Regions from separate parts of the Niabella agricola genome, predicted to be linked through region 1. Evidence: riboswitches for the same ligand, from Rfam matches in the RefSeq annotation. Region 1 holds a riboswitch; each other region holds the start of a gene.
What was found. A riboswitch is a leader RNA that binds a small molecule or an ion and turns the genes downstream of it on or off. The one in region 1 is predicted to bind S-adenosylmethionine.
Positions count from the first base shown of each region.

Region 1 (10,223 bases):
ATGGTGGTATTTTTTTTGCCATCGGTGGTTACTCCGTTAAAGATCATTCCATCGTCATATACGGTTTCCCCGTTGGGTCCGCTGGTGCCGGCCCTGGTGCCATTCTTTTTATCATTGCCGGGATAGTAATAGCTAAGCCCTCCGTGCTCCGCATCCCGGCCCGGCAACGTAAGCGCCAGCACACCCGTGTAGCTGCCGGTGGAGTTCGTTCCGGCAAATAATGAGCCGCCGATGCTGGCATCCACCAAAAAGGAAAGGCTGAAGTTTTTGTAAGAAAAACTGTTGGTGATACCGCCTACCCAATCGGGCGTAAATTTGCCCAACACTTTTTTATTCGGATCTGCCAGCGGAATACCGCTATTGTTCACTACAATATTGCCCTGGGCATCCCGCAGATAGGCATTTCCAAATAAGGTACCATATGGCTTTCCGACAGAAGCCAGCACCTGCACACTCCGGTAGGAGCCCAACACATAATTTTGCAGGCGTTTTTCATAATCCAGGATCAGCACGCGGCTCCGGTTGGCTGCATAATTCAGATCAATATTCCATTGAAAGTTATTGTGCTTTACAGGAATGACACCCAACTGCACTTCGATGCCTTTGTTATTGATCTTACCGGCATTCATCAGTTTTTGGGTATACCCTGTTGCAGCAGTGACATCCACTTTCAGGATCTGGTCAACACTGTTTGAATTGTAAAGACTCAGATCCAGCCGCACGCGGTTGTTGAGCAGCGCAGCTTCCAAACCCACTTCTGAAGCAATGGTGCTTTCCGATTTAAGACCAGGGGCGTAATCAATCCCGGAGGTAACCAACTGAGGACTACTCAAAAACGGCGCATTAAAGTTGAATATATTAACTAATTGATACGGCTCCGCACTGTTTCCCACTTTGGACCATCCTCCCCTGATCTTTAGATAATTAAGTGTCGTTGACCTGATGTCTAACGCATCCGTCAGTACCAGGCTGGCATTTACGGAAGGATAGAAATAGGAAAGGTTTTGTACGGGGAGTGTAGAAGACCAGTCATTACGCAGCGTTAGGTTTACAAAGGCAAAGTTTCGGTATCCTAGTTGTCCTGATGCAAAGGTGCTGTAGATCTTCGATTTTGAATAATAATTTGAAGACACCAGCGGATCTCTTGAATTGGTAAGGGTATACACATTAGGTACAGCCAGGCGGGGGGCCTGCTGAATATTTTCCTCATAAATTTTAGTACGCACATTCCACCCGGCAAAGGCATCCAGGCTGAACAGACTGCTGATGTTTTTATTATAGCGCAGCATGGCTTCCGTGTTATTTTCATTCACCGTAAACGCATCTTCCTCGTAAGAACCGAACGGCGTCCCATTGGTTCCGTAGGCTATTTTAAGCTTACGGCGGTCGTTATAATAATCGGTACCGGTGCGGAAGTTAGCGCTTAAGCCATCGAGGATCGTATAGTTGATGTTTACATTCCCGATGAGCCGGTTGCGACGCTGACTCACGGTATTTTCATAAGCGATCCAGTACGGGTTGCTGTAATAGCTGTTGTTCCAGTTGATGCCGTTCCCTTTTGCATCTTTATAATTCCCCAATTGACCGATATCTACCTGGCGCCCAAACCAGGTAAACTGCAACATGGTGCTGGTAGCCCGCTTACCACCCGCTCCCGGAAGATTGGGCGCGTTGTTTACCACATAGTTGGCATTTACGCCTACTTTCAGTTTGGGCGTTACATTGTAATTGGCGTTAAAGGAAACATTATCTTTTTTTGCCTCGCTATTAGGTACCACGCCCAGCTGCTTTTCATTGTTATAAGAAACCCGGTAGTCGTAGTTATCGCCTGCATTTGCCAGCGCAATACCGTTACTGTACGTAATACCCGTCCGGAAATAATCCCGCACATTGTTAGGATGCGCCACAAAAGGCACCGGCTGACCGTTGGAATAAAACTGCGGGATCAGGCGTCCATCCAGCTTCGGTCCCCAGCTTTCATCCACCCCGTCATTGACACCACCGCCCTTGCCATCTACGTAGCTGAACTTTCCCTCGGATCCCTGTCCGAAAACATTCTGATATTCCGGCAATATCAGCAATTTGGCAATATTCACGTTCGAGTTAATCGTTACTCCCAATCCTTTTTTACTGCGGCCGGTCTTTGTTTTGATCAGGATAACCCCCTGCCCTGCCCGTGATCCGTAAAGTGCCGCCGCATTCGGGCCTTTCAGTACGCTGATGGTTTCAATGTCTTCCGGGTTCAGGTCGGCAATGGCATTGCGAAAATCCCTGGATCCCCCCGCGCCCAGCTGCGAGTTATCTACCGGAACTCCATCTACCACAAACAGCGGCTGGTTATTCCCTGCAATAGAAACCTCTCCCCGTATCACAATCCGCGATGATCCCATATCACCCTGTGTATTGGTAATGCGTACCCCGGCAATCTTTCCGGCCATCGCATTTACGATATTGGTTTCTTTTGCTTCCGAGATGTCCTTTGTCTTCAACTCCTGTGTAGCATATCCCAGGGATTTTTTAGCCTTGGAAACGCCCAATGCCGTTACCACTACTTCATCGAGGGCCGTATTGGAACTTTGCAGCAGTACCAGCAGGTTGCCCTGTATGGTATCTGTATTTACCTGCCGGTTGGCATAGCCTACATAAGAAAAAAGCAATACGCTGCGTGGTCCGGCTTCTATCGAAAAACTACCCTGCTCGTTGGTAAGTACACGCCGGTTGGTTCCAGACACCTCCACTGTTACCCCGGCTAACGGGGTTTCGGACTGAAGCTCCTGAACAGTGCCTGTAATCGTTGTCGATTGCGCAGCACCCGCTAAGGGAAGGAGAACAAACGCTGCATAGATGAGTCTTTTTAGAAATTGGTTCATTGTTACATGCTGTTTTAAAATATTCGGATGGTCATACGGATCCCGTTCGGCTTCCGCCGTTAATTGAAACTATAATGAAAAAGGGATTAAGATCGGCAGCAACAACACGCCATCTTCATCGTAAGAAGCTGGAGGGTTTGTATGTTGCGACAGTTCATCTGCCGGCAATTGAAAGACGCCTGGTTATAACCCGACGATTGCATTTTTGTGTTCATGTTCAAAAATTGCCGTTTAAAAAATTTGTTATGGAAAGAAAATCGTGAATAGAGACAATGCAGGGAGCATTGACGATTCACTTATCTTTCCGCCTTCTGGCGGATGGATGTAGCACCAATCCTTCTAAAGGCGGTTGCTAAGACGTCCCAGGGCCATCTCCCTCAGTCTTTCTTGATAAGTTGTCTGTTAAGACAGGGCAAAGGTAATTGCTAAAATATTATTGGCAAAATAAATTTCTACAAAACAAGTAGACTATTAAATCATGAGAATTGAAGGTTTCGTTTATCCGGCACGTACTATAAAACAAATTCAATGAGATTACCGCCGCGCTGCGGCTGAAATGCCTGTCCCTGCTCCTGGTTACAGGGATTTGCGGTGCGCTGCGGCAGGAACGCCGTTTACTGCTTTCAGCTACAGCAGGCATCGGCGCGCCGCGCCTTTATTAATTTATTGTCATTCTGGACAGGTAAAAAAGCGTTTGTATCAAATGACTTCCACTTGTGTTGCCGCGGCGGGCCGCATAACAATACGCTATAAAGCAACTTTTGATACCAACTCCAGATAAAAAGATAAACCCTGCTCTATGGCAATGCATTCAAATTAACCTGGGGTGCTTTACCCGTGGGCTGACGTTCCACCATGGTATCGTAAGGCACATAGTCATTAAAGAACCCACAGTTGCGCAGGTAAAATTGTTGTCCCTTCACACCTCCTGCGTAATCTTTGCGATACCCCACGCGCGCCGTATTATCGGCTGTAAAGCGTGCTTTGGTGAGCTCATGCCAATTGCCCTTTGTATCCCGCACCCATTGGTTACCGAAGAATACGTTCCGCTCCAGGTCGCCCTGGTTGGGATTAAAGTTTTCGAGGAAAGAATGCGGCCGCTTCAGATAAGTGGCCAGCTTGGGACGCCGGAAGCTGGCCACCAGCAGCCAGGTATTTTTTGCACCATCGTAAAAATATGCCGTATAAACCGTATGGCTGTCCCCATCCGGCAACACATGCAACAGGAACTTATAGGTGGTAGCAGCTTTCCAGTTATACCGCAGGATGCTCTGACCACCTGCTCCTTCGTTGCCAAATTCGCCGGAATAAACGCCTTCGCCTTTTTTTAGCATCTTGATCTTATGATCTTCAGGAATTTGCTTCGGATCATCCGTATTGTACGGACTCCAAACGGAAAACAGGATGCGCCGCTCAGTGGCGGAGTTCACCTGCATGCCAAAATAACCCTCACCAAAACCATTGGCCATAAAATAAGAACCGATCAGATCATTGCCTTCCGGCACCGTTACTTCATTATAAAACCATTCGGCATCCACATCCTTTGGCAACTGGTACCCCATATGTACGGAGGGGCCCCTCCTCCCCCAATGAAAGAAGCTGCCTTCATTATTCTTGGTATAACTGGCCTTATCCGTAAGTGCAGAACCCTCCAGCTTTAACGCAGTTACATCCGGAAAACAGCAGCCTTCTTTTTTTACCCCTTTCACTACAATGAGCACATAGCCGCTGTCATTTATATTCCATTCGCCAATATAAAAAGAACGGCCTTCGGCTTTCAGGATTGCCTTACGGGTCTGTTTAAATACAGATACCGCAACTTCAGGCATTCCGGTCACCGCCCCCGTCTCCAGCCATACCTTCAAGGTTCCGGGCTGTGTAACCCGTATATAGGTTGTAAAGCCATCATTGATCTTTGTCCAGTTGGTTACCCCGTTGTTATGGATCCGCACGCCCTCTTCGGTCCTTTGCAGCGCCCAGGCATTACCCCCTGCAGGAACGGTTACAGACTGGGCATTGATCACAGAAGAAAAAAGCAGGAACCCTGCAAACAATCCTTTAACGGAACGTTTCATAAAGCGTAAATTTTTGTGTATATGCGAATATATCCCTTAACCCCGTGATCTGGCTGCTCAACCGATTGCATTCATATGGAAAAATACCCCCGCTCCGTTTTGCCGGATGGCTTGCTGCTGATGTGCTGATTATAATAGCGCCCTAATCCGGGCGTAATCGGCGGCCCTAAAAAAACTTTTGATTCTTAATACAAGCACTGCGGCTACTCACACAATATCCCGGCCGGATTATTTATGTTAAATTTGTTTCTATGACAGACCCGATCAATATCGAAATAAAAACACTTGAAAAGGACCAGTATGATGCGCTTAAGGAAACCATGATCGCCTGCTACCCCAGCATGCCGGAAAGCTACTGGCAGCGGGCGCAAATCAACCGGTTGATCAACCTGTTTCCCGAAGGCCAGGTAGTAATCTATATAAACGGCGTAATGGCAGCTTGTGCGCTTTCGATTATCGTAGACGAAAAAAAAGTGAACAACCGGCACAATTATAAAAGCATTACCGGCAATTATTCCTTTAATTCGCATGATTCCGAAGGGGAAATCCTATATGGCATTGACGTTTTCATTAAACCGCAGTTCCGTGGTATGCGCCTGGGACGGCGGTTGTACGATTACCGGAAAGAACTGGCCGAACGCCTGAACCTGAAAGGGATTGTATTTGGCGGCCGGATACCCGGGTATCATAAGTATGCCCGGGAAATGACGCCCAGCGCGTATATCCAAAAGGTAAAACAGAAAGAGCTGCATGACCCGGTGCTGGACTTTCAGCTCGCCAACGATTTTCACCCGGTACGTATTATCAAAAATTACCTGCATGGCGACGTACAGTCTAATGAATATGGCGTGTTACTGAAATGGGATAATATTTATTATGAAGACCGGAGCGAGCAGGCCTTCCCGCTCAAACGCGTGGTGCGCCTGGGGCTGGTGCAATGGCAGATGCGGCTTTATAAGAACCTGGAAGAAATGATGACCCAGGTCGAATACTTTGTGGACACGGTTTCCGGCTACCGTTGCGATTTTGCCGTGTTTCCCGAATTCTTTAATGCGCCCCTGATGGCCGAATACAACCACCTTTCCGCCGCCGACGCCGTAAAAGAGGTTTCCAAATATACCGCCGTTATACGCGACCGGTTTGCGGCCCTGGCCGTAAGCTACAATATCAATATTGTAACGGGGAGCATGCCGGAGGTGGTAGATGGCCGCCTTTACAATGTAGGGTACCTCTGTCAGCGCGACGGATCCGTAGACAAATATGAAAAAATTCATGTTACACCCGATGAGGAGCGCGTTTGGGGCATGGTGGGCGGCAGCCAGGTAAAAGCCTTTGATACCGATTGTGGTAAAGTAGGCATCCTGGTTTGTTACGACTCCGAGTTTCCCGAACTCAGCCGCCTGCTGGCAGACGAGGGAATGGACATCCTGTTCGTGCCTTTTCTTACTGATACCCAAAACGCTTATTTCCGGGTGCGGCATTGTGCGCAGGCCCGGGCCATTGAAAATGAATGCTATGTAGCCATTGCCGGCAATGTGGGCAACCTGCCCCAGGTACAGAATATGGACATCCAGTATGCACAATCGATGATCCTTACGCCCTGCGATTTTTCTTTTCCGTCTAATGGTATTGAAGCGGAAGCTACCCCCAATACGGAAATGGTGGTGATCGGTGATGTGGACATTGACCTGTTACGACATCTCCATAAATTCGGAAGCGTTAAAAACCTGGCAGACCGCCGGAAAGATGTATATGAAGTGGTTCGGAAGGTTTGAAAAAGCCTGGTTATTGCCTCATTTTCAACCCTTGAAATGTCCTGTTTTCGGGCTATTTCCACCCTTTTTTCCACAGTTTGTTGATATCTTTAAAAACGCTATTTTTGCCAACCTTTTAATTAACTATATTATTTAACATGTCAGTAATACAGAACATTCAGGACAAGTATGGCAAGGTGATGGCTGTGATCATTGGGCTTGCATTGGTCATATTTGTAGTGATGCTTGCTTTTGAGAACGGCGGAAGCCTGTTTACCGGAGATGTCCGGACCATTGGAAAAGTAAACGGTGATAAAATTGAGTTCCAGGAATTCAGTAACCTTGTAGAACAACAAACGCAAATGATGCAGGCCCGCGGAATGAGCGGCGGTGAAGGTGCTGCTCAGCAAGCCAACGAAATGGCCTGGGGCCAGGAGGTTTCCCGGATCCTGCTTTCCCAGGAATCTAAAAAACTGGGACTGGATGTAGGCAAAAAAGAACTGAACGACCTGCTGTTTGGAGCCAATCCTCCCCAGGAACTGGCACAGGGTTTTACGGATCCTCAAACCGGGAAATTTGATGCTGCGGCCGCACAGAGACAGATCAACGACATCAAATCAAAGGGAAACGCTGAACAAAAAGCACAGATTAATGCCTTCCTGGACCAGTTGATCCTCCAGCGCCAGGCAGAAAAATACGATGCCCTGTTAACTACCAGCATCAATTTCCCTAAATGGATGATGGAAAAACGGCAGACCGAGGACGCCCTGATGTCAAAAGTTTCTTTTGTAAGAGTGCCCTACACCACCATTTCCGATTCGGCGGTAAAGGTTACTGACAGTGATATACAGGATTATATTAATAAGCATAAAAACGACTTTAAACAACAGGAAAGCCGTGGCATTTCCTATGTGGCTTTCAATGCGCAGCCCAATGCAGCAGACAGCGCCGTGGCGCGTCAGCGGGTATTGGATCTGAAGCCGGCTTTTGACAGTGCGCATAATATAAAAGACTTCCTGATGAGCGAGGGCATCAACAATTACTATGATGGCTTTATCAGCGGTAGCCGCATCCAGGTACCCATGAAAGATTCCATCTTTCGGGTAGGTGCCGGCAATACCTACGGCCCTTATGTGGATGGGAACAATTATGCCTTGGCAAAAATTGTTGCCACTACCAGCATGCCGGACACTGTTAAAGTACGCCACATCCTGGTAGGTACGGTAACACAGGATCCGCAAACCGGCCAGCAGGTTCCTTTACGCGACAGTGCTACTGCACGTAAGCTGGCTGATAGCTTGTTTACTGCGTTACAAAACGGGTCTAATTTTGATTCACTGGTTGTAAAGTTCTCAACAGACCAGGGCAGTGCGGCAAACGGCGGTGTTTATGATAATGTACCTTCCGGGCAGATGATGCCAACTTTTAATGACTATATATTTACGCATCCCGTGGGCAGCAGAGGCATCGTAAAAACAGATTATGGGTACCACATTGTTGAAGTCCTGGCCACAAAAGGAAGTGCTACCGGTTATAAGATTGCTTATGTAACCAAGCCGATCGAGGCCAGCCAGGAAACCGATAATGCAGCCAGCAGCGCTGCTACGCATTTTGCGGCCCAGGCAACCAACCAAAAGGCTTTTAACGCCGCCGCTGAGAAACTGCAGCAGGAAAAGGGCATTATGAAGTCGGTTGCAGCTGACATTCCGCCTACCGGCGCGATGATACAGGGATTGGGAGCTTCCCGGAGCTTTGTAAAAAATATTTATAAAGCCGGCCTGGGCGATGTGATCCAGCCGGAAAGAGTGGGTGATTATTATGTTGTTGGATTGGTTACCGAGATCAATAAAGAAGGAACCATGAGCCCTGCGAAAGCGCGTATGATGGTGGAGCCCCTGCTTGTAAACCAGAAAAAAGCAAAGATCATCACGGATAAGATTGGCAAAATTAGTACCCTGGAAGCGGCGGCATCCTCGCTGAAGCAACAGGTGGAAACCGCCGATAGCCTGCGCTTTAACGGCCAGTCTCCTTCTGCCGTTGGGTTTGAGCCAAAAGTGATCGGCGCTGCTTTCAATAAAGCCAACCTGCAAAAGGTAATACCGGAAGCAATTGCCGGCACACAAGGGGTGTATGTAGTACGGGTTGACAATTTAATGAGCACACCCGCCTCCGTTCAAAACCTGGATGAACTGCGCAAGATGCGGTACCAGCAGGCAAAACAACAGAGCCAGTTCCAGTCGATCCAGGCGTTGCGGGAAGCCGCTACCATTAAGGATTTCCGGAGCAAATTCTATTAATCAGAGTTCTGTATATTTTTTTGCAGCCCCGCTTTTGGCGGGGCTGTTTATTTGTATGCACACAGCAGGAATAAACCAAAGCAGGCTTAACTTTGTTTTACTAATTATGGAGCCGATTATCAGAAATAAAGTAGCAGAAAGCGGGATCATTACCCTCAACCTGGAATCCTATTATCCTTCGGAGCCGGTTAAATTGTTTGATATCAAGGATTATCTCTTTATGGGCATGATCCTTAAAGAAAAGGATTTCCGGACTGCGCTGAAAGAACTGGACTGGTCGGCCTATGAAAACCAATTGGTGGGCATTGTGTGCTCCGCAGATGCCATCATTCCGCTATGGGCCTATATGCTTATTGTGAGCTACCTGCAGCCCATTGCCAAATTCATATGCCTGGGCGATGAGGCTTCCGTCAAAAATAAATGGCTCCTGAAAAATATTGATGCCATTGACACCACCTCTTTTTCGGATGCGCGTGTGGTGATCAAGGGCTGCGGTGATATTCCGGTATCGGAAGAAGCATATGCCGCCATTTCCCTAAAATTACTCCCCGTGGTAAAAAGCCTTATGTACGGAGAGCCCTGCAGCACCGTGCCGGTATTCAAACGGAAATAAACCGGCCTTACAACGGTTGCTACTTGTCCCTGCCCTGGGCAATACCACCGGTTTTTTTGTTGGCAAACCGGGTATTCTGCTTAATTTTAAGAAAAGATTTTTTTATGAAACAGAATAATACTGCAGTCCACGTTCCTGCCTCCGCAGGAATGTTTGCCGGCGTTTCCAGGCTGACCATTTTCCTGATGATATTCATGGCACCGTTTTATCCGGCAACCGCTGCTGCACAAAGCATTACAAACGAAGACATCAAAACACAATTTATTAAAGACTGGGAACGGGCAAAAGCTTATACCCTGGAATACCTGAATACAATGCCGGCGGATCAATATTCCTTAAAACCGGTTGATAGCATCCGGAGCTTTGCCCGGCAGATGCTGCACCTGGCCACAGACAATGTGTTGCTTACCGCCAAAGCGCTCGATCAGCCACTGCTCTTTGGAAAAAGAGACCTGGAGCAAAGCAGTACTGCACAAATTAAGGACTCCGTCATGTACTATGTAACCGCATCTTATGATTTTGTGATCGGAGGATTAAAGAAACTGGATGCCGGAAAGCTGGGTGAACAGGTATCTTTATTTAACATGGACATAAGCCGCGCCGGCTGGATTGCC
Region 1 is NZ_JAJHIZ010000003.1:2,730,147-2,740,369, forward strand. Features, by position in the region: gene LL912_RS16870 (SusC/RagA family TonB-linked outer membrane protein) at 1-2,870, opposite strand, end outside; SAM riboswitch class I at 3,164-3,267, opposite strand; gene LL912_RS16875 (DUF3472 domain-containing protein) at 3,668-4,945, opposite strand; gene LL912_RS16880 (bifunctional GNAT family N-acetyltransferase/carbon-nitrogen hydrolase family protein) at 5,197-6,720, shown strand; gene LL912_RS16885 (peptidylprolyl isomerase) at 6,858-8,996, shown strand; gene LL912_RS16890 (DUF2480 family protein) at 9,103-9,609, shown strand; gene LL912_RS16895 (DinB family protein) at 9,714-10,223, shown strand, end outside.

Region 2 (10,223 bases), 1.8 Mb from region 1:
CTCAAAATACAATTACAAAACCATACTGGCTCCTGCCAGTAAAATACAGATCATTGTGAAAAAAATACTGCTCATTATGACCGGGCTGTTTGTATATGTTACTACCATCACTGCCCAACAAAAACCCAATGTCATTTACATTTATGCCGATGATATGGGCTACGGGGAATTGGGTTGCTACGGTCAACAAAAAATCAAAACGCCACACCTGGATCAGATGGCCGCCGAGGGCATGCGGTTTATCCAACACTACTCCGGCACACCGGTATGCGCACCGGCACGTTGTATGCTGCTGACCGGAAAAAATGGGGGACATTCCTACATAAGAGGCAACTATGAACTGGGAGGCTTCCCGGACAGTTTGGAAGGCGGCCAGATGCCGCTGCCCGAAGGCAGTTTCACCCTGGGACATCTTTTTAAGAATGCGGGGTATGCAACAGCAGCCATCGGAAAATGGGGCTTGGGATCTGTACATACCACGGGGCACCCATTATTGCAGGGCTTCGATTATTTTTATGGATACCTCGATCAGAAACAGGCGCACAATTACTATCCCACACATCTTTGGGAAAACCATACATGGGACACGCTGAACAACCCCAACATCTGGGTACACCGGCAGCTCAACCCGCAAACCGCCACCGATAGCGACTTTGATTATTTCAAAGGCAATGTGTATTCCATTGATAAGATGACGGAGAAAGCACTGGGGTTTATCCGTACACACCGGCAACAACCTTTCTTTCTTTACCTGCCCTACACCATTCCGCATGTCTCACTGCAGGTACCGGAAAAATACATCAATATGTACAAGGGACAGTTTGATGAAAAGCCCTACTATGGGCAAAATGGCTATGCAGCATCTAAATACCCGCTATCCACCTATGCCGGCATGATTACCTGTCTCGACGACCAGGTAGGCCTCATTATGAATGAGATCAAAAAGCTGGGACTGGATCAAAATACCCTGATCCTGTTCTCCAGCGATAACGGAGCTACTTTTAACGGCGGGGTTGACGCCGCTTTTTTTAACAGCGTACAGGGACTACGCGGTTTGAAAATGGATGTTTATGAAGGCGGCTTCAGGGAGCCCTTTATCGCCCGCTGGCCGGGCAAGATTCCTGCGGGCAAAACCAGTGCCCTGCTTTCCGTGCAATATGATATGATGCCCACATTTGCCGAGCTTATCCGGCAACGGTTGCCCTATGCCGTTAACGGCCTTTCGCTGCTACCGGAGCTATTGGGCAAAGGAACCCAGCAACAACACCCCTATCTTTATTTTGAATATCCTGAAAAGGGAGGTCAGGTGGCAATCCGGATTGGAAAATGGAAAGGCATACGTACCGGTGTACAGAAAGACAAAGGGGCATCCTGGCAGCTTTACAACCTGGAAACAGATTTGCGTGAAACAGATGATATTGCCACTCGGCACCCCGGCATTATCCAACAGATGCAGGCCATTGCAACAAAAGAGCATCAGCATCCGCATATAAAAGAATGGGAATTTATAGACCCGAAATTTGAGAAGGCCGCAGAGGCGCAGAAACGCTGAAGTTTTTTTGTATTTCTTGTGGTTTGTTCTTTACCGCAACGGTTGCAAAGCATCCGCAAAGAACGCAATGAGAACCGGAGCGAGCATCGTTACAACCTCCTTCGCTACTTTGCGAAAATCCTCGCGTATTTTCGTGGTTTGTTTTTTACAGCAACGATCGCAAAGAAAGCCGGATTAATCATCGCTCAAAAACACATAGCACACTTCGCGAACATCCTTGCGATCTTTGCGGTTCGTTTTTACCAACAAGCACCGCAACGATCCCAATGAAAACCGGTGGCAGCATCGTTATCGCGCTGCGTTGGTTGCGGTTAGCTATCGCTAAGAAAGCGCCGAACAATTATATGCCTGTAAAAACGGTGCCATAAAAAAAGCCACTGTTACCAGTGGCTCCTTCATAAAACAAACACTAGCTTTCTATCAACGTTTCGGTCCGGCCGCCGTTACTGCTGCTGCAACTATAGTTTCGTAGCTTTCAAAGTTCTTTATAAACTGTGCTGCCAGGTTCTGCGCCTGGGCATCATAGGCCTCCGGGTGCTGCCACGTCTGGCTCGGGTTTAATACGTTCGGATCCACACCGGGGCAGGTACCCGGTATCATCAGGCCGAAAACAGGATCTTTGTGATAAATGACATTATCCAGGCTTCCGTTCAGCGCAGCCCGGATCATTGCCCGGGAGTCTGCAAGTTTCATCCGGCTTCCGGTGCCATAAGCGCCACCCGTCCAGCCGGTATTCACCATCCATACTTTTACACCGTGCTGGGCAATGCGGTCGCCCAGCATCGTTGCATAACGCGCAGGATGCAGCGGCAGAAAGGGGGCACCGAAGCAGGCACTGAAAGTAGCTTTGGGTTCCGTAACCCCGGTTTCAGTGCCCGCTACTTTTGCAGTGTAGCCGCTGATAAAATAATACAGCGCCTGCTCGCGCGAGAGCCGGGCAATGGGCGGCAGCACTCCATAAGCATCACAGGTTAAAAAGAATAGATTCCTGGGAATGCCACCGGTTCCTTCCGGAACACTGTTCTCCACAAAATCGATGGGATAGGCTACCCTTGTATTTTCAGTAACCGAAGCATCATCAAAATTGATCCGGTTGGTACCCGGGAAAAAGCTAACATTTTCAACAAGCGCCCCTTTTCTTACTGCACGATAGATTTCCGGCTCCTTTTCCGCAGAAAGTCCGATACACTTTGCATAGCAGCCTCCTTCAAAGTTAAACACACCGTTATCATCCCAGCCATGCTCATCATCGCCGATCAGTTTCCGGTCCGGGTCCGTACTCAGGGTTGTTTTTCCCGTACCGCTCAATCCGAAGAACAGGGCTGTATCACCCTTCTTTCCCTTGTTGGCGGCACAATGCATACTAAGCACGCCGCGGGTTTGCGGCAGCAGGTAATTCAATATTGAAAAAACCCCTTTTTTGATTTCGCCAGTATAGGCACTGCCGGCAATCAGGATCATTTTATGTTTAAAGCTTACAACAGTAGTGTTGCCCTGCCGGGTGCCGCAACGTACCGGATCCAGCTCCAGGGAAGGCGCGGACAGAATATGCCAGTCCGGCTCAAAATGCTCCAGCTCCTCTTCAGAAGGTCGTAAAAAAAGATGGTGCGCGAACAGGTTCATCCAGGGCAGCTCGTTTACGACCCGGATATTCAGCCGGTATTCCGGTGCGGCACAGGCATAGGCATCTCTTACCCACAACTCTTTGCGGCTGTTTAAATAATTGCGCACGTCTTCCAGGATCCGGTCGAAATAGAATTCCTCGATCGGGTTATTAAAATTTCCCCAATCGATGGTTGCTGCTGTTACAGCATCTTTCACAACAAATTTGTCGCGGGGCGAACGTCCGGTGAACCTGCCGGTAGAAATAACCAGGGCCCCGGTATCATTCAGCCTCCCCTGGTGATTCATAAGCGCATCATCTACCAGCTCATCAGGGGACAACTGGTAATGGATCTGGTTGTTTAGGTTTAACCCCGCTGCCTTGAGCTGTTTTCCGGGGATTTCGAATGGCTTTGTAAGCATATTGCGTTGAAACTTTGTTGAAACAGCAAAAATATAATTTGAAAAAATCTAAAAAAAATATATTTTAAAGATCAACAATTAGATATTTTAAAACAAACAACGAATAAATAAAGAATAATTTTCAACATTTAATTATTAAGCTAACAATTGTTTGCATTTCTGTCTGAAATACAATTTCTTAGCCCGGGATTGATCCTGGGCTTTTTTCTTTCCTTTTTGTTTCCTACCTTTGCGCCGGCCTGGTAAAGGTTATTTATAGTTCTTTTTATTTTCCCGCCCCGGCGGGAAACCTTATCAAGAAAGGCAGAGGGTTTGGCCCTGTGAAGCCTTGGCAACCTGTTATGAGGATAACAAGGTGCCAATTCCAGCTCCCGCAAAACGGGAGGAAGATAAGTCGGATCGTAGCATATTAAAAAACTTAATAGAACAGCTCATCTGGTTTATCCGGGTGGGCTTTTTTTATGCAACGGCGAACTGCTGCCTGTAATTTTTTTGAATATGAAACAAAACTCTACTAAATTCGTAGTCTGCATGAAACAAAACGCAACATATCCTATTTTGTACATTACGCCCGTAATGTGTTGCTGCATCTGCTGTATGCCCTAGCCGGCATACCTTCTACCTTATACCCCAACAGGTGTTCTTTAACGACCCTTACATATTTCAACATCATTCTTCACTTTATTAAATGCATCATTTTTTATGAGTAACCAACTACATTTCGACACCTTGCAAGTGCATGCCGGCCAGCAACCGGATCCTACAACCGGAAGCCGTGCCGTACCGATTTACCAGACTACTTCTTATGTTTTTAAAAATGCAGATCATGCTGCCAATCTTTTTGGTTTAAAGGAATTTGGCAATATCTATACACGGATCATGAATCCGACCACCGATGTATTTGAGCAGCGGGTTGCCGCACTGGAAGGAGGCGTTGCTGCGCTGGCTACCTCATCCGGGCAGGCCGCACAATTCCTGGCCATCACCAACCTGTTGCAGGCCGGCGAAAATTTTGTCACTTCTCCTTTCTTATACGGGGGCACATTTAACCAGTTTAAAGTTTCTTTTAAACGGCTGGGTATTGACGTACGGTTTGCGGCTGATGACAATATAGACAGCTTCCGTCCGCTGATCGACGATAAAACAAAAGCCATCTATATTGAAACGCTGGGTAACCCGCGGCTGAATGTGCCCGACTTTGAAAAATTTGCCGCACTGGCAAAAGAATATGATCTGCCGCTGATCGTAGACAATACCTTCGGTGCCGGCGGTTACCTGTTCCAACCTCTTAAGCATGGCGCGAACATTGTAGTGGAAGCAGCCACCAAATGGATCGGCGGGCACGGCAACAGCATCGGCGGCATCATTGTAGACGGAGGCAATTATAATTGGGGGAACGGTAAATTCCCGCAGTTTTCCGAGCCGTCGGAAGGTTATCATGGGCTTAATTTCTGGCAGGTATTTGGAGAAGGCAACCCGCTGGGACTGCCCAATATCGCTTTTGCCATCCGCGCCCGGGTAGAAGGCCTCCGCGATTTCGGACCTGCGTTGAGCCCTTTCAATTCTTTCCTGCTGCTTCAGGGCCTGGAAACGCTTTCCCTGCGTGTACAACGCACAGTAGACAATGCCCTTGCTCTTGCAGAATGGCTGGAACAGCACGATAAAGTTGAGTTTGTATGGTACCCGGGTCTGGAAAGTAGTCCTTATCACAACCTGGCCAAAAAATATCTTACTAACGGCTTTGGCGGTGTGTTGCAATTTGGCATCAAAGGCGGAATTGAAAACGGAAGGTCCTTTATCAATAACCTGAAGCTGGTAAGCCACCTGGCAAACGTGGGCGATTCCAAAACACTGGCCATTCATCCCGCCTCTACCACACACGAGCAGCTCAGTGAAGCCGAAAGAGCCAGTGCCGGTGTATTAGACAACCTGATCCGCATCAGCCTTGGTATTGAGCATATCGAAGACATTAAAGCAGATTTTGAGCAGGCTTTTGCGGCTGTTTTTAACAAGTAAAAAACAAGACCTGCAAGATTTCCCCTTATTCAGATCGGTGAACATCTTGCAGGTCTTTCAAAAAGAATGCAACAACACGTATTTACATATTCAGCTCCCTTTGTATTGGAAAGCGGTGTCCGCTTTCAGAACCTGCGGCTGGCGTATACAACCTATGGCAGCATCAATGAAGAACAATCCAATATTGTATGGATTTTTCATGCGCTGACGGCCAACAGCAACCCGCATGAATGGTGGCCCGAAATGATTGGTGCAGGAAGGGCTTTTGATCCCGCAAAGGATTTTATTATTTGCGTAAATATGCCGGGCAGCTGTTACGGAAGCAGCAGTCCGCTGGATCTGAACCCGGCAACCGGAGAGCCGTACTATCATGACTTTCCGTTCTTCACGATCCGCGACATGGCACGCGCCTACCAGCTGTTACAAAAAGAGCTGGGCATTCAAAAAATCAAGATCGGTATTGGCGGCAGCACCGGTGGTCAACAACTCCTGGAATGGGCGGTACTGGACCCTGAGCTCTTTGAATACATCGTTCCGCTGGCCACCAACGCGGTACATTCGCCCTGGGGGAAAGCCTTTAACGCTTCCCAGCGGTTTGCCATTGAAGCCGATCAAACCTGGCAAACGAAAAATCCGGAAGCAGGATTGAAAGGCATGGAAGTAGCACGGGGTATTGCCCTGCTTTCCTATCGTAATGCTACGGCCTATAATAAAACGCAATCCGAACATTCTGATGAACAACTGGAAGCTTTCCGGAGTGAAAGTTACCAGCGCTACCAGGGCACCAAGCTAGCAGCACGGTTCAATGCGTTCAGCTATTATGCCCTTAGTAAAAGTATGGACAGCCATAACCTGGGCCGCGGCCGTGGCGGCGTGATTAAGGCACTGGAAACCATTAAGGCAAAAACCCTGGCGCTGGCCCTGGAAGGCGATCTGTTATTTCCCCCGGAAGAACAGGAATTTTTAGCCGAACATATTCCCGGAGCGATTGAGAAACTGATCCGCTCCGACTACGGGCACGACGGATTCCTGCTGGAATTTGACCAGATATCAGAGGCAATAAAAAAATTCACAACCCGTCATGCCAAGAGCGTGGCGATAAAATAAAAATAATGGGCGAACATAGAGAATTAGTGATCGGGCTATTTGGCTTTGGTGTTGTAGGAGAAGGATTGTATAAGGTATTGCAGCAAACGCCTTCTTTGAAAGCCTCGATCAAAAAAGTCTGCATCAAGCATCCCGGAAAAAAAAGAAATGCTCCGGAAGACCTGTTTACAACCGACCGCAATGAGCTGTTAAACGACACCTCCATCAACCTGATCGTAGAGGTGATCGACGACGCTGTTGCCGGCTTTGAAATTGTAAGCACTGCATTAAAAAATGGAAAGGACGTAGTTAGCTCTTCCAAAAAAATGATCGCGGAAAACCTGCCGGCGTTGCTGCAGCTGCAACAAAAAACCGGGAGGTCCCTGTTGTACGAATCCTCTGCCTGCGCCTCCATACCCGTTATCCGGAACCTGGAGGAATATTACGACAATGATCTTTTACACAGTATCCGTGCCATCGTAAACGGAAGCACCAACTTTATACTTACCAAGATCTTTGAAGAGAACCTGGCGTTTAAAGACGCGTTGCTCCTGGCGCAACAGCTGGGCTTTGCAGAAAGCGATCCCACCCTGGATGTAGAAGGATACGATGCCCTCAATAAATGGACCATCCTGCTGCTTCATGCCTATGGAATTGTGGCGCACCCGGATCATATCCTGTTTAACGGCATTCAGAATATTGCCAAAACCGACGCAGCGGTAGCCAAGGCACGCGGACAGCAGATCAAGCTGGTAGCACAAGCTAAAAAACTGATCAACGGCGGCGTGGGCGCTTATGTACTGCCCCAGTTTGTAAATACCGACAGTCCGCTGTCCTTTGTAAAAAATGAGTACAACGGTGTGGTCATCGAAAGCGGGTTTGCAGATCAGCAGTTCTTTTATGGTAAAGGTGCAGGCAGCTTTCCTACCGCTTCTGCAGTACTCAGCGATATCTCTGCCCTGCGTTATGAATACCGCTACGAGTATAAAAAACTCTACCATCACAAGCCGCATCAACTCAACGATGCCATTTACCTCAAAGTATTTGTAAGCTTCACCGACCTGGCGAATATTCCCAAAGAAGACTTCGAATGGATCGAGGAATGGCATGCCCAGGAGAGCCGCAAATATTTATCCGGCGTAATTGCATTACAGAAATTAAAACAAAATTCCTGGTGGAAAGAGAACAGCACTTCCTTAATTGTGGAAGCCGATGGCATTATTGAAGATATCGAGGAACGGAAGTTAAAGAAGAAAAGCCTGGAGCTGGCAGGGCTGCTATAAGTTCCAGGTTCCTGGTTTCAAGTTCCTGGTTCAAAGTTCAGGTTTGGTCTAAACATTGAACCAGGAACGCTGAACTAAAATCCCCGCGCCATAGAGGGCACCGACAGATCTGCAAAATCATGCACCAGGTATTTATAGTACCCGGTGATGGCGATCATACCGGCATTGTCGGTGCAATACTGAAAATCGGGAATAAAGGTATTCCAGCCTTTCTGTTCGCCCATTTCCTTGAAAGCCTTGCGCAGCCCGCTATTGGCAGATACGCCGCCAGCGATACAAAGATCTTTTATCCCCAGGTCTTTTGCAGCCTTGCTCAATTTGTTCAACAAGATTGAGATGATCCGGTTCTGAATGGAAGCACAGATATCCCGCAGGTTTTCATCTATAAAACGTTGGCGTTCCTCCGTGGTGGCAGCAAACGCTTCTTTATACACCTGGGCAGTACCTGCGTTTCTCAGGAAATAAAGAATAGCGGTCTTCAGTCCGCTGAAGCTGAAATTGTACCCCGGTATTTTTGGCTCGGGAAACTGAAAGCGCTCCGGGTTACCCTCTTTTGCATATTTATCTACCAGGGGTCCGCCCGGGTAAGGCAGCCCCAGCATTTTTGCAGCCTTATCGAAAGCCTCACCTGCTGCGTCATCAATGGTTTCTCCGATAATTTCCAGTTGAGTCGGTGAAACACATTTTACGATTTGTGTATGGCCGCCGCTTACCGTTAAGCAAAGAAAAGGGAACGATGGTTTATCGTCAGGAATCAGGTTTGCCAGTACATGCGCCTGCATATGGTTTACCGCAATCAATGGTTTATTTAATGCCAGCGACAGCGATTTGGCAAACTGCCCGCCCACCAGCAAACTCCCGATCAGCCCCGGGGCCTGGGTAAAGGCGATCGCGTTCATCTCCTCCAGCTGCAAACCGCTTTGCTTTAAGGCTACATCCACCACCGGTACGATGTGTTGCATATGTGCCCGCGATGCCAGCTCCGGAACGACGCCCCCATGCTCGGCATGTACCGCCTGTGTGGCGATCCGGTTGGATAATATTTTTCCATCGCTGCAAACTGCAGCAGAAGTTTCGTCACAACTCGATTCAATTGCCAGTATATTGATCTTGCTCATTGTTTTATTTTATTCGATATCTATTCACATTCAATGCCGGTTTCTTTACCGTTTTTTATAGCTGCTGCAGATCACCTCCGGGCGCGACAAGTTGCGCTGATTGCGTCTACAGTGCCGTATAATATATTGTTGAATACGACCAAAGCTGCTGCCAAATCTGAAGTTCAGATTTAACGCGATGGACGCAAAGTTTCTACAACGGCCGCAATGGGAGCCTGGATGTTAAAAATCCCCTTCGTGTTCCTTGGAAACGACATTGATTCACCATTAACTATTAACCATTGACTATTGCCTGCTACCCTCAACTCCGGATCGCCACCACCGGGTTCATTTTTGCCGCCTGCACCGCCGGAACAATGCCCGCAACCACGCCCACGATTACGCAGATCAGAAAGGTCCAGATCATATTTCCAATGGATATAAATACCGGGAAATCGAGCGCCCTGCTCAGGATCTGTGCCAGCAGGTATACCAGGAACAAACCGATCAACCCGCCCAGCATACAGAGAAAGGCCGATTCCAGCAAAAACTCTGTGAGGATGATCTGACGCTTGGCCCCGAGGGCTTTTTTTAAACCGATCTGCGAAGTTCGTTCTTTTACGGTAACAAACATGATATTGGCCACGCCAAACAACCCAACGATCAAACTGATTCCTCCGATCACGGCCCCTCCGATATTCAATCCCGCAAATGCCTCTTCCACCTGGTCGCCGATATCATTGATATCATTCAACGCAAAATTATCCTCCTGCTTCGGGCTAAGTTTATGAAGGCTTCGCATGGTTACCATCAGCTCATCCTTCAACCCCTTACTGGTGATCTGCTCCCGGCCCTGCACCATAATCACCGGGTCCGTCTTTTCTTCATTGTAGATGGTACGCCCAAACAGAAAAGGCAGGATCACGCTTTGATCAAATCCCCAGCCACCGATCATCTGCTTCCCCTGTTTCTCGATCACCCCGGCCACCATGATCTTTTTTCCGGCAATGGTGATGATTTTATTAACCGCCAGTTCCGGTTCATTAAACAACTTTTCAGCGATCTCGTAGCCGATCACAGCCACATTGGTACCATAGTTAAACTCAGCATCAGAAATAAATCGACCAAATCCCATGGTCAGCGGCTGGATCTTGATGTATTCTT
Region 2 is NZ_JAJHIZ010000003.1:919,066-929,288, forward strand. Features, by position in the region: gene LL912_RS09250 (arylsulfatase) at 56-1,552, shown strand; gene pckA (phosphoenolpyruvate carboxykinase (ATP)) at 1,973-3,577, opposite strand; SAM riboswitch class I at 3,866-3,973, shown strand; gene LL912_RS09260 (O-acetylhomoserine aminocarboxypropyltransferase/cysteine synthase family protein) at 4,280-5,593, shown strand; gene LL912_RS09265 (homoserine O-acetyltransferase family protein) at 5,660-6,700, shown strand; gene LL912_RS09270 (homoserine dehydrogenase) at 6,706-7,962, shown strand; gene tsaD (tRNA (adenosine(37)-N6)-threonylcarbamoyltransferase complex transferase subunit TsaD) at 8,037-9,080, opposite strand; gene LL912_RS09280 (ABC transporter permease) at 9,382-10,223, opposite strand, start outside.
Region 2: another riboswitch for S-adenosylmethionine. It lies ahead of LL912_RS09260 (O-acetylhomoserine aminocarboxypropyltransferase/cysteine synthase family protein); the one in region 1 lies ahead of LL912_RS16870 (SusC/RagA family TonB-linked outer membrane protein).

Region 3 (10,223 bases), 1.7 Mb from region 1:
GTGGTTTTCCCTGCACCATTTTCACCAACAATACCATATACGCGTCCGGTGTGAAACGTAGCAGCGATGTTGTTTAAAACGACATGGTGGCCGAAGCTCTTGGAAAGGGATGTGATCTGGATCATGAAAGATATGTTGCAAGCCGGTCAACAGACCGGGAATAAAAAAAAGGAATGAGGCCTAGCAGCAGGGGAGGGAAGAAGATACTGGCCAAAAAAATGAGCAGCTGTACCAGCTGGATCTCACCAGGGTAGGCGATGTATTTTACCAGGATGATCTGTGTAATGTATGCATAGCTCAATAATTGGATACCGGCGGTCACCCACCATTTTTCAGGAAAAGCGATGAATAATGCTGCCAGGGGAAGAAAGGTTAAGAGGGTGCTATGCCATACTGCAGTCTTTATTTTTTCCTTTAAAAAACCAGCAGGACTGCAAGCGAAGTTCCACACATAAAACAAAGGCTCCGGCTTGGTATAAAAGGAGCAGATCAGCAGGATTATACCTCCTTGTGCAAACAGGCAGAGATTGAAATTGTTAACGAAAATGCCGATGCCCATCAGGGCATATGCCCCCAGAATAAGCAACAACGATTGACGGAAACCGGTCAGAAACTCAAAAGGCCGTTTTCCAAACGGTGTTGGTATAGTGGTGCTGATATCCGGTACCTGATTGATCAGGCTCAGCAACAGGGCCGCCGGCAACAGCAGTAATCCTGTAATGAAATAGTGACTGCAGAGTAAAAACAGCACAAAAGGCGTTACTACAATGGCGTTTTCGGCCAGCCGAATCCTGCGCAGGGATTTTTGCGGAAAAGTGATGCGGAGAAAATCGGTTCTTTTCTGGGTGCCAAGCTGTAGCATCCAGGAAGCTGCAGTAAACAGGTAAAGATAAACGGCTGCGCTGGTCTTTAAGAATAACAACCATGACACCAGAATAAAGCCTGCAGTACCCAATACCCATCCCCATAAGGGGTGCAGACCAAAGTCCTTTAACTGTCGGTTGAGCAGCCGGAACTGTAAACGGAAATAAAAATTCATTTACTGGGCATTCAGCAACGGGAAATAACGTTCTTCAATGATCTTAAAATGATGTGCCTGGTGTCCTACAATCGTGAAACCCACTGCGAGTACAGACATTTCTGTATTATAGGTATGGCCGATGGAAAGCAGCTGCTCGTTGCTGAGATTTTTATAAAACGCAAGGGTACTCTGGCGAACCGCCACCAGCTCATCCAGCAGGGATTCAAGGGTTCTTTCGCCGGCATTGGAATTGTTGGCAAAGAGGTTCTCATCAAATGATTGGGCCGGAGTGCTGTCCTTCCGGGCGAAACGCAATGCCCGGTAAATAAACACCCGCTCGGTATCGGCAATATGTAAAAGGAGTTGCTTGATCGTCCACTTGCCGGGTGCGTATACCTGGTCGCCCAGACTGTTGATCTTTTCTTTATCCAGCTGGTAAACATCAAGAATGCTTTTTTGAATAGCGGGTACAATTTCCAGTTCTTCCGGTACCTGGTTAATGTAACGGTCGAAATACGCCGGCATGGGATGAATGGCTGATTTATTCATGTTATTACTGGTTTAAATCGAATGTAGTTACAAATATAACCTAATAAGATGGTTTCAGCGGATAACTGCAACAAGCGCATAAAGATAGTTCAGTCATGAAAGGGTTGGCTGATCGGGCAAAAAGATGATTCAACCTTTCCAGGACAGATCCGAACAATTCTCCCTATCGGCCTGTTTTAGTTATTAAAACCAGCGTATGAACAAGAGAGTACTGGGACGTACAGATTTGCAGATTGCACCAGTTGTATTTGGTGGAAACGTTTTTGGATGGACCATAGACGAACGCACTTCATTCCAACTGCTGGATCATTTCGTAGATGAAGGGTTTAATATGATTGATACGGCCAATCAATACTCCTATTGGGCACCCGGCAATAAAGGTGGCGAATCAGAAACGATCATTGGTAACTGGCTGAAGAAAACCGGCAAAAGAAATGCTGTGTTGATTGCTACAAAGGTAGGAGGAAGCATGACGGGTCAGCCGCAACCGGATACCTCAAAAGCATATATTCTGAAACAGGTAGAACTTTCATTAAAGCGATTGCAGACAGATACCATCGATCTTTACCAAACGCATTTTGATAATGAGGATGTTCCGGTAGAAGAGACACTGGAGGCTTATGCGCAACTGATTAAAGAAGGAAAAGTACGCTGGATCGGCGCCTCCAATTTATCGCCACAGCGCCTGAATGCTTCGCTGAAAGCATCCGCTGGGCTTCAGTTACCGGTTTATCAAACCTTGCAGCCGGAATACAACCTTTATCAGCGGGAACGATATGAAACACAGTATGAGCCTATCGTAAAAGCCCAGGGGTTAGGTGTCATCGCTTATTACGCATTGGCCAGTGGGTTCCTGACAGGAAAGTACCGGAGTGAGGCAGATCTTGCAAAAAGCACCCGGGGAGCCGGCATCAGGAAGATGCTGGATGAACGGGGAAGGAAGATTCTGGCGGCCCTGGATGGGGTATCGGACGCTTACCGTACGTCTCCTGCAGCAGTGGCGCTGGCATGGCTTCTGTCCCGTCCTTCCATTACGGCGCCCATTGTAAGTGCCACCAGTATAGCGCAGATGCTGGGAATGACGGATGCCGTGAGGCTGCAGCTATCAGATGATGCCCTGGCAACACTGAACGCGGCCAGCGCGTATTCACCAACAGACCTGTCAGGCATTTAAGCCTAACAGGTCCTGGCTCAACTTGCTATCGTGCTGCAACGGTAAGTCTTCCGGTTGCAATGCGCAGGGCCTTTTCAAGGTCCCGGACCAGGTCTTCTGCATCTTCCAAACCAACAGAAAGCCGCACCAGGCTATCGGTAACACCCGCGCGGCGACGGATGGCTGCAGGAATGGATTTATGGGTCATTTCACTGGGTAAACAGATCAAACTTTTTACGCCGCCGAGGCTTTCAGCCAGTTGGAAATAGCGGGTAGATTTAACCAGCTGGGTTGCAACACCCGTTTCGTCTACCTTCAGATCGAAGCTTACAACACCGCCAAAATATTGTTGCTGTTGTTGGGCAATGGCATGATTGTGATGGTCCGGAAGCCCGGGATAGTATACATTTTTTACAAGGTCCTGGGTTTGCAGAAATTCGGCGATAGCCTGGGCATTCTTTGAGTGTTGGGCAATGCGCAAAGGAAGTGTTTCTATTCCCCGGATGGCAAGCCAGCTGTCAAAAGGTCCGAGGATGGCACCGGACGCATTTTGAATGAATTTGATCTGATCGTCAAGCTCGTCTGTTTTGGTTACAACGATCCCGGCAATCACATCGCTATGTCCCGCAAGATATTTGGTAGCACTGTGCACTACGATATCGGCTCCCAAGTCCAATGGTTTTTGGGCAGCGGGAGAGGCAAAGGTATTGTCTACACAAAGCAAAATGCCCTGCGTTTTTGCAATGTTGGCAATTGCACGGATATCTGAAATTTTTAATGTGGGATTGGTGGGCGTTTCAATCCAGATCAGCTTTGTTTTTGGAGTGATGGCAGCTGCTACCTTTGTTACGTCGGTGGTGTCTGTGTACCGTACTCCGATACCAAACTTCTGGTATACATGGGTAAACAGGCGGAAGGCGCCGCCGTAAATGTCATCTACTGCCAGGATCTCATCGCCTGCAGCAAGGAGTTTTACAACTGCATCAATGGCTGCCAGGCCGCTGGCAAATGCAAATCCACGGCTGCCGCCTTCCAGTTCGGCGATCAGTTTTTCCAGTGCGGCACGTGTGGGATTATTGGTACGCGAGTAGTCATAACCGCGGTGCATGCCGGGCGCCTCCTGTACAAAGGTGGAAGTTTGATAAATGGGGGTGGAAATGGCGCCGGTCAGTTCATCTGCCGGAATGCTGTGTAAGATCTTTGTTTGCACTTTCATTTTTTTGTTTTTAACGGTGAAGAATGCTCATGAAAATCCATCCGGAAAAACGAAAAGGAATGCCGGGAGCAAAAAAAAATGCACTCCCGACAAGTCAGAAGCGCATTCAACTATTTTACAAATAAATGAAAAGGCTTTTTCTAACTTATCTTTCCACAAGTGTGGTTGAAGGTGGCACCTTCCCGCGTGAGCGGAGGTTGCCAAGACGTCATTGGGTCAAGTCCCTCGGTCTTTCTGGATAAGAATATTTTCAAGAACTGCAGCAAAATTATAGACTATTTATTGAGGCTACCAAATTTTTGACGAGATTTTTTACACTAAAAAATAATCCTCGCAAAAATCAGATCTGTTTGCTGGCTGGATCCGGTTTGTTTCCAGGCACGACGGCCGGCGATTTTAACCGGCGTCAAAAGCAGGTTATAACTTTTCTGCATTCGGGTATAAGCAGCCGTCTTTGTTTGCCATTGTCTTTTCCAATAACGGGCGGGGTGCAACAGGATAGGCTATGGATGGCAATACTCTCGAAGAGATGTTTGTTGATTTTTTTAATAAAGATCCGGATCTATTATAGAAATAATAATCTTTTGTCATTTTTATTTTAAAAAATAAGCAAAAAAATTTTGTTCGTGTATTTTTTTCGATAACATTTGTCTTGCTATTCACTATTTTTTAACGAACCCCCGAACCTTCTATGACCCAAAAAAATCAGACCTGATTCAGCTCCGGTTTTAAGTAAAAAAGAAAAATCTCGAAGTAAAGATGTGCCTGAGAATGTAAAGCGCGTCTGCATATGCAGGCCTGCCATGCTGGATTATTGCTATAACCGGCCTTTTACCTGCCAGAAATGTACCTCAATTTATTAAACTCAAAAAATTACGAGCGCTTATGCAAACAAGACTCAAGAAGTATTTGTTGGGTTTGCCGCTATTGCTATGTTGCCTTTTGTTGAAGGGGAATATCCTGCATGCCGCAAAACCCGTTACCGGTAACCGCATTCCGGTCCCGATTCAGGCATCGCCTGTTGAAGGAAAAGTAACCGACTCTGCCGGCAACCCTGTAGCCGGTGCTACTGTTAAGATCAAAGGGAAGACATCAGCCGTTGCCACAGCTGCCGACGGTTCATTCCGGATCAATACAACTCCTGGCGAGATACTGGAAATATCTGCCATTGGTTTTCAATCACAGGAAATAACGGTAGGTAATGAAACCTCCTTGCAGATCCGACTTTCCGCTGTTGCTGCAGCCCTCGATGAAGTGGTGGTAGTGGGGTATGGTGCGCAAAAACGTTCCAATCTTACAGGAGCCGTTACCAGCATCAGTACCAAAAAATTAACCGATATACCGGCAGCGAATATGTCCAATACGCTTGCAGGCCGCGCTCCGGGTGTAACCGTTACGAATACCTCCGGTCTTTCCGGCGCCAGCTCCAGTATCCGTATCCGGGGCGCTAATGGCGAGCCGCTGTATGTAATTGATGGTGTAATTAAAGGCAAGGCGGAGTTTGATGCGCTGGATCCTAATGAGATCGATCAGTTAAACGTGTTAAAGGATGCGGCAACGGCTTCGATCTATGGTTCGAGAGCAGGTAACGGTGTAATTGTAGTAACGACAAAAAAAGGAACCGCCCAAAAGCCAACCTTGCATTTTCAAACCTCGTATTCAAGATCTACCCCTACAAGAACCTTGCTGAGCGATCGTACCACAGCCATTGATGAACTGATCTATCAGAACCGGGTGGTGCAGTTCAATAATGAGTACAATAAAAAAAATGATCCGCTGCCCAATGGTGAAACGGAGTTTAATTATTTCAGGGATAAGAACTATAATGTAAACGACTGGGTTTGGCGCAATCCGACGGTGCAGAAATATCTGCTGGATGTTTCCGGGGGAAGTGAAAAACTGAATTATTATAACATGGTCAGCTATACCGGTGAAAATGGGTCGTATGAGAACCTCGGGTATAAGAAATTCAATCTTCGTTCAAACATTACCGCAAAAATCACCAACGATATCAAGCTGAACATGAATATTGCTGCGGCACAACAAAACTCAGATAAGTTTTACTGGCCCTTTTCCCCGGACGATGATTATGATGTATCGGATTTTTACCGGGTAACCTTTAACTGGCCCAAGCTCTATCCGTTTTATATCAATGCCGACGGAACTCCGGCCGATCATATTACCGATTACCCTGTACAAACCCCGATGGGCAGCTGGCAGGCCTGGAGCGTGATTGACCAGGTAATGGGCGATCGTTATATCAAAACAAGGAAGCGCCAGTTGAATACCATCGCAACCCTCGATATTAACCTGCACAAGATCACCCGGGGCCTGGCCGCTAAAATTGTGGGTAACTATGAAGCCAATGATTTTCTGCGGAAATGGTATATGACTTTCCAGAAAAACTATGTGTTCATACAGGGCGATCCGAAGAACCGGTTCGTGCCGGGTCCGCCGGATCCCAACAAGGTCAATATTTTTAATTTTAGCCAGCAGGCGCCATTTTTGCGCTATCAGCAGGACAATGGCTGGAAGTATCAGTTCAATGCCTTCCTGACCTATAATCGTAGTTTTGGAAAGCATACGGTGGATGCCCTTGCAGTATTTGAGCAGCGGCAGGATCATTTTTACCGGTCAATTTCTACAGCATATAATCCTATAGCAAATATCGATCAGTTCTTTCCTTATTCTGCAGACCCTGCCGACCGGTTTGCCGATGGGCTGGAAGGACTGGGCGCCGCGCAGTCCTGGATCGGAAGGCTGAATTATAATTATGCCAATCGGTACATTGTAGAAGCATCGCTGCGGTATGATGGCAATAGTGCTTTTGCCAAAGGGCACAAATGGGGCGCATACCCGTCTGTGTCACTGGCCTGGCGGCTTTCGCAGGAATCTTTCTTCAAATACCATGTGGCTTTTTTGAATGAGCTGAAACTAAGAGCCTCTTATGGTACCACAGGAAATGACCTGAATTATTCCAATATCGGCGATCCGCAAACCATTCAGGGATTCCTGTATAAGGAAACCTATCAGAACAGTACACCCTATGTGTTTGGCGACCGCCTGTATAAAACCATCCGCCCCAGCCCGGTACCGGTGCCCGGTCTGACCTGGGCCACAGTGGAGAACAAGAACATCGGTCTGGACTTTGCCACGCTGAACAGCCGGCTTTCCGGGAGACTTGACTTCTTTACCAACCGGATGAAGGACATCCTGGCTTCGCGGGTGGTGGCAATACCGGATGTTTATGGTACTACGCCTGCGCCGGAGAACTATGCAGTCCGTTCTTTCAAAGGCGCGGAGTTTGATGTGCAATGGAATGACCGCGCCGGAAAGGAATGGTCTTATGCCGTATATGCCAATATGGGCTATGCCCGTGACCGCTGGGATGTGCTGGATGAGCCGGTGGCCTACGGACCGGATGGCGTGGAGCATTTCCGCACCCGCATTGGCCAGCCCGAAGACCGTATCTATGGTTTTAAGGCACTGGGTATTATCCGCACGCAGGAGCAACTTGATAAGCTGACGGCGGAAGGCTATAACTATTATGGCCGCAAACCTTATATGGGGGCCATTATCTATGAAGACATAAGAGGCGATGGTTACACGGCCGGTGCCGATGGAAGGATCGATGGGAATGATGTACAATTGCTGAGCAAGAACGGAAAACCCAGGGTCAACTACGGATTTGGTTTCAATGTATCCTGGAAAGGACTTTCGCTGGATGCACATTTTCAGGGGGTAACTTCCTATGATGTGATGATCAGTAACCAGGACGGGCCGGGTATCCGGCAGTGGGGCGGCAACTTCCGCGTATATTATCCCATCTGGGCCAGTGATGTGTGGACCCCCGAAAATCCTGATGCCCGGTATCCGCGCGTGGTGGGGCAGAACTGGCTGGAATCCGGCAGCGATGGCTCCACCTTCTGGATCCGGAACGGCGCTTACATGCGTTTGAAGAACCTGAACATTGGTTACACGCTTCCGGAGCGGTGGATCAGCCACCTGAAACTGGTAAATGCTCAGGTGTTCCTGAACGGCACCAATCTCTTTGCGATTTCGAAGCTCAAGGAGTTCCAGGATCCCGAGCAGAAGAACTATGATTCTTACCCGGTGATGAAAACACTTACCGCTGGTTTGAACCTTACCTTTTAAATGACCTCAAACAGATATTCAAATGAAAAAGCTATGTTTATTTTTATGCATTGTTGCCCTGGGTACCCGCTGTTCCAAGGTGCTGGATATTGAAGATGTGAACAACTATCAGCCGGAACAGGTCTGGAATGATCTGCAACAGGCCAATGCGTTTGTGGCTAATTTATATAATAAATTCGGGAACTGGAATGTGGGTGCAGACCGCAACAGTGAGCAACTCTCCGGTATTACCTTTGGTGAGGACGCTATAACGGTAACCGGCGCCTCTACCGCTAACTGGGATTATGCCAATGTGCGGCTGGCCAACCTGGCGATCCGCGATGTGCAGGCCGGAACACTGAGCCAGGCAGAAAAGGAAAGCATCCTGGCACAAGCGTATTTTATGCGTGCCTATACTTATTTTTCAATGGTGAAAGAATACGGTGGGGTGCCGATCGTAACGATGCCGCTGGACCGTTACCAGGATGATCTGGATCTGCCCCGCAATTCCACAAAAGAATGTTTTGATTTTATTATTGAAGACCTGGATAAGGCCCTCGCACTGCTACCGGCCAAGATTGATGTAACTTCTCCCGACTGGGGGCATATCGACGGGAATTTTGCACAGGCGTTCAAGGCAAAAGTACTGTTGTATAAAGCCTCACCGTTGTTCAATCCGGGCAATCCATGGAACAATGCTTATTGGGCCGGTGCTTATACAGAGAACAAAAAAGCATACGAAAGCCTGAAGAGCCAGGGATACGGACTGATCGAGGATTATGCAAAAATTGCTTTGTCTGAAAAGAATTCGGAGATCGTGTTTCCGGTAATCAATAAGTTTCCCGGTAAAACCGCCAATTGGGATTTTGGTGCACGGCCGGGTTCCTTAAGCAGGGGCAATGCTTCGGCATGTCCTACCTGGGAATTTGTAAAGGAATTCCCCATGAAGGATGGCAAACGTTACAATGATCCCACAGGTGCCTATTACAAAACAGATGCGGCATTTCTTCAGTCTTACTGGAAGAGCCGGGATCCGCGCTTTGAAAAATCCGTTCTCTGGAATGCAAGGACCTTTCCGGTTGCCGGCACACCCAAAGGATATAAGCAGTACACCAGCGTAGGCATCGCTTCGGCCAATGATAATTTCGGGATCAATCCCAACGTTGCGGATAAATCAACCAATAACAATACCTACACCGGTTTTTTTATTCTGAAGAACTGCAACCTGAGCCTTACACAGCCGAATGTGCAGCAGTATGATATCGATTTTGTGCTGATGCGTTTTGCGGAAGTCATGCTGAACTATGCGGAAGCAGCAAACGAAACGGGCCATACTGCAGATGCACTGGTTCTGCTGCGCGAAATCCGGAAACGCGCCGGTATTGAACCGGGAGCGGGAAGCATGTATGGCATTACCGCGGTGTCAAGGGCAGATGTGCGGGAAGCCATTATGAACGAACGGAATATTGAGCTGTGCTTTGAGGGGCATCGCTTCAACGACCTTCGCCGCTGGCGTTTGTTCAGCCTGCTGGATCAGAAAACAAAGAATGGGGTGGAAGCCATTGCCGTCAATGCCAATGGTTCCGAAATGCCCATTCTGCAGGCGCAGCAACAGGCGAGTACGTTCAGCCTGTCCGAAGATAACTTTAAGTATTCCGTAGTACAGGTACCGCAAACAGGCGTACAAAAAAATATCGTTCCGGATAAGTATTATTTTTATCCGATAGCCCAAAGTATCATTAATAAAACCACCAAGCTGGAACAGAATAAAGACTGGGGTGGCTCTTTTGACCCTACTCTGCATTAATCATCCCGCGGACAGGGGCGCAGGCCTGTGAGCCGCGTCCTTGTCCGCGGAATTTTTATCGCCAACAATGGTCGGCGGTGCTGCGTTACGCGCTTTACGGCTCAGCAAAAATACCGTTGCAATAATTAAACCGCTGCCGATCCAGTCTGTAAGACCGAAAGGTACCTGCAGCCACAGAACGGCAATAACCGTTGCAGAAAGCGGCTCGGCCGAAGCCAGCAGACTGGCTTTTTGTCCGCCAATGATCTTTACTGCAGAGAGGTAGGCATAAAAAGGAACCAGCGTTCCCAAAAGGATAACAAACAAGGTATAGCTGTACGTATAACCATCCCAGATACCTTCT
Region 3 is NZ_JAJHIZ010000003.1:1,058,640-1,068,862, reverse strand. Features, by position in the region: gene LL912_RS09955 (ABC transporter ATP-binding protein) at 1-125, opposite strand, end outside; gene LL912_RS09950 (hypothetical protein) at 122-1,039, opposite strand; gene LL912_RS09945 (DinB family protein) at 1,040-1,570, opposite strand; gene LL912_RS09940 (aldo/keto reductase) at 1,767-2,744, shown strand; gene LL912_RS09935 (trans-sulfuration enzyme family protein) at 2,770-3,939, opposite strand; SAM riboswitch class I at 4,082-4,184, opposite strand; gene LL912_RS09930 (SusC/RagA family TonB-linked outer membrane protein) at 4,825-8,094, shown strand; gene LL912_RS09925 (RagB/SusD family nutrient uptake outer membrane protein) at 8,117-9,880, shown strand; gene LL912_RS09920 (DMT family transporter) at 9,881-10,223, opposite strand, start outside.
Region 3: another riboswitch for S-adenosylmethionine. It lies ahead of LL912_RS09935 (trans-sulfuration enzyme family protein); the one in region 1 lies ahead of LL912_RS16870 (SusC/RagA family TonB-linked outer membrane protein).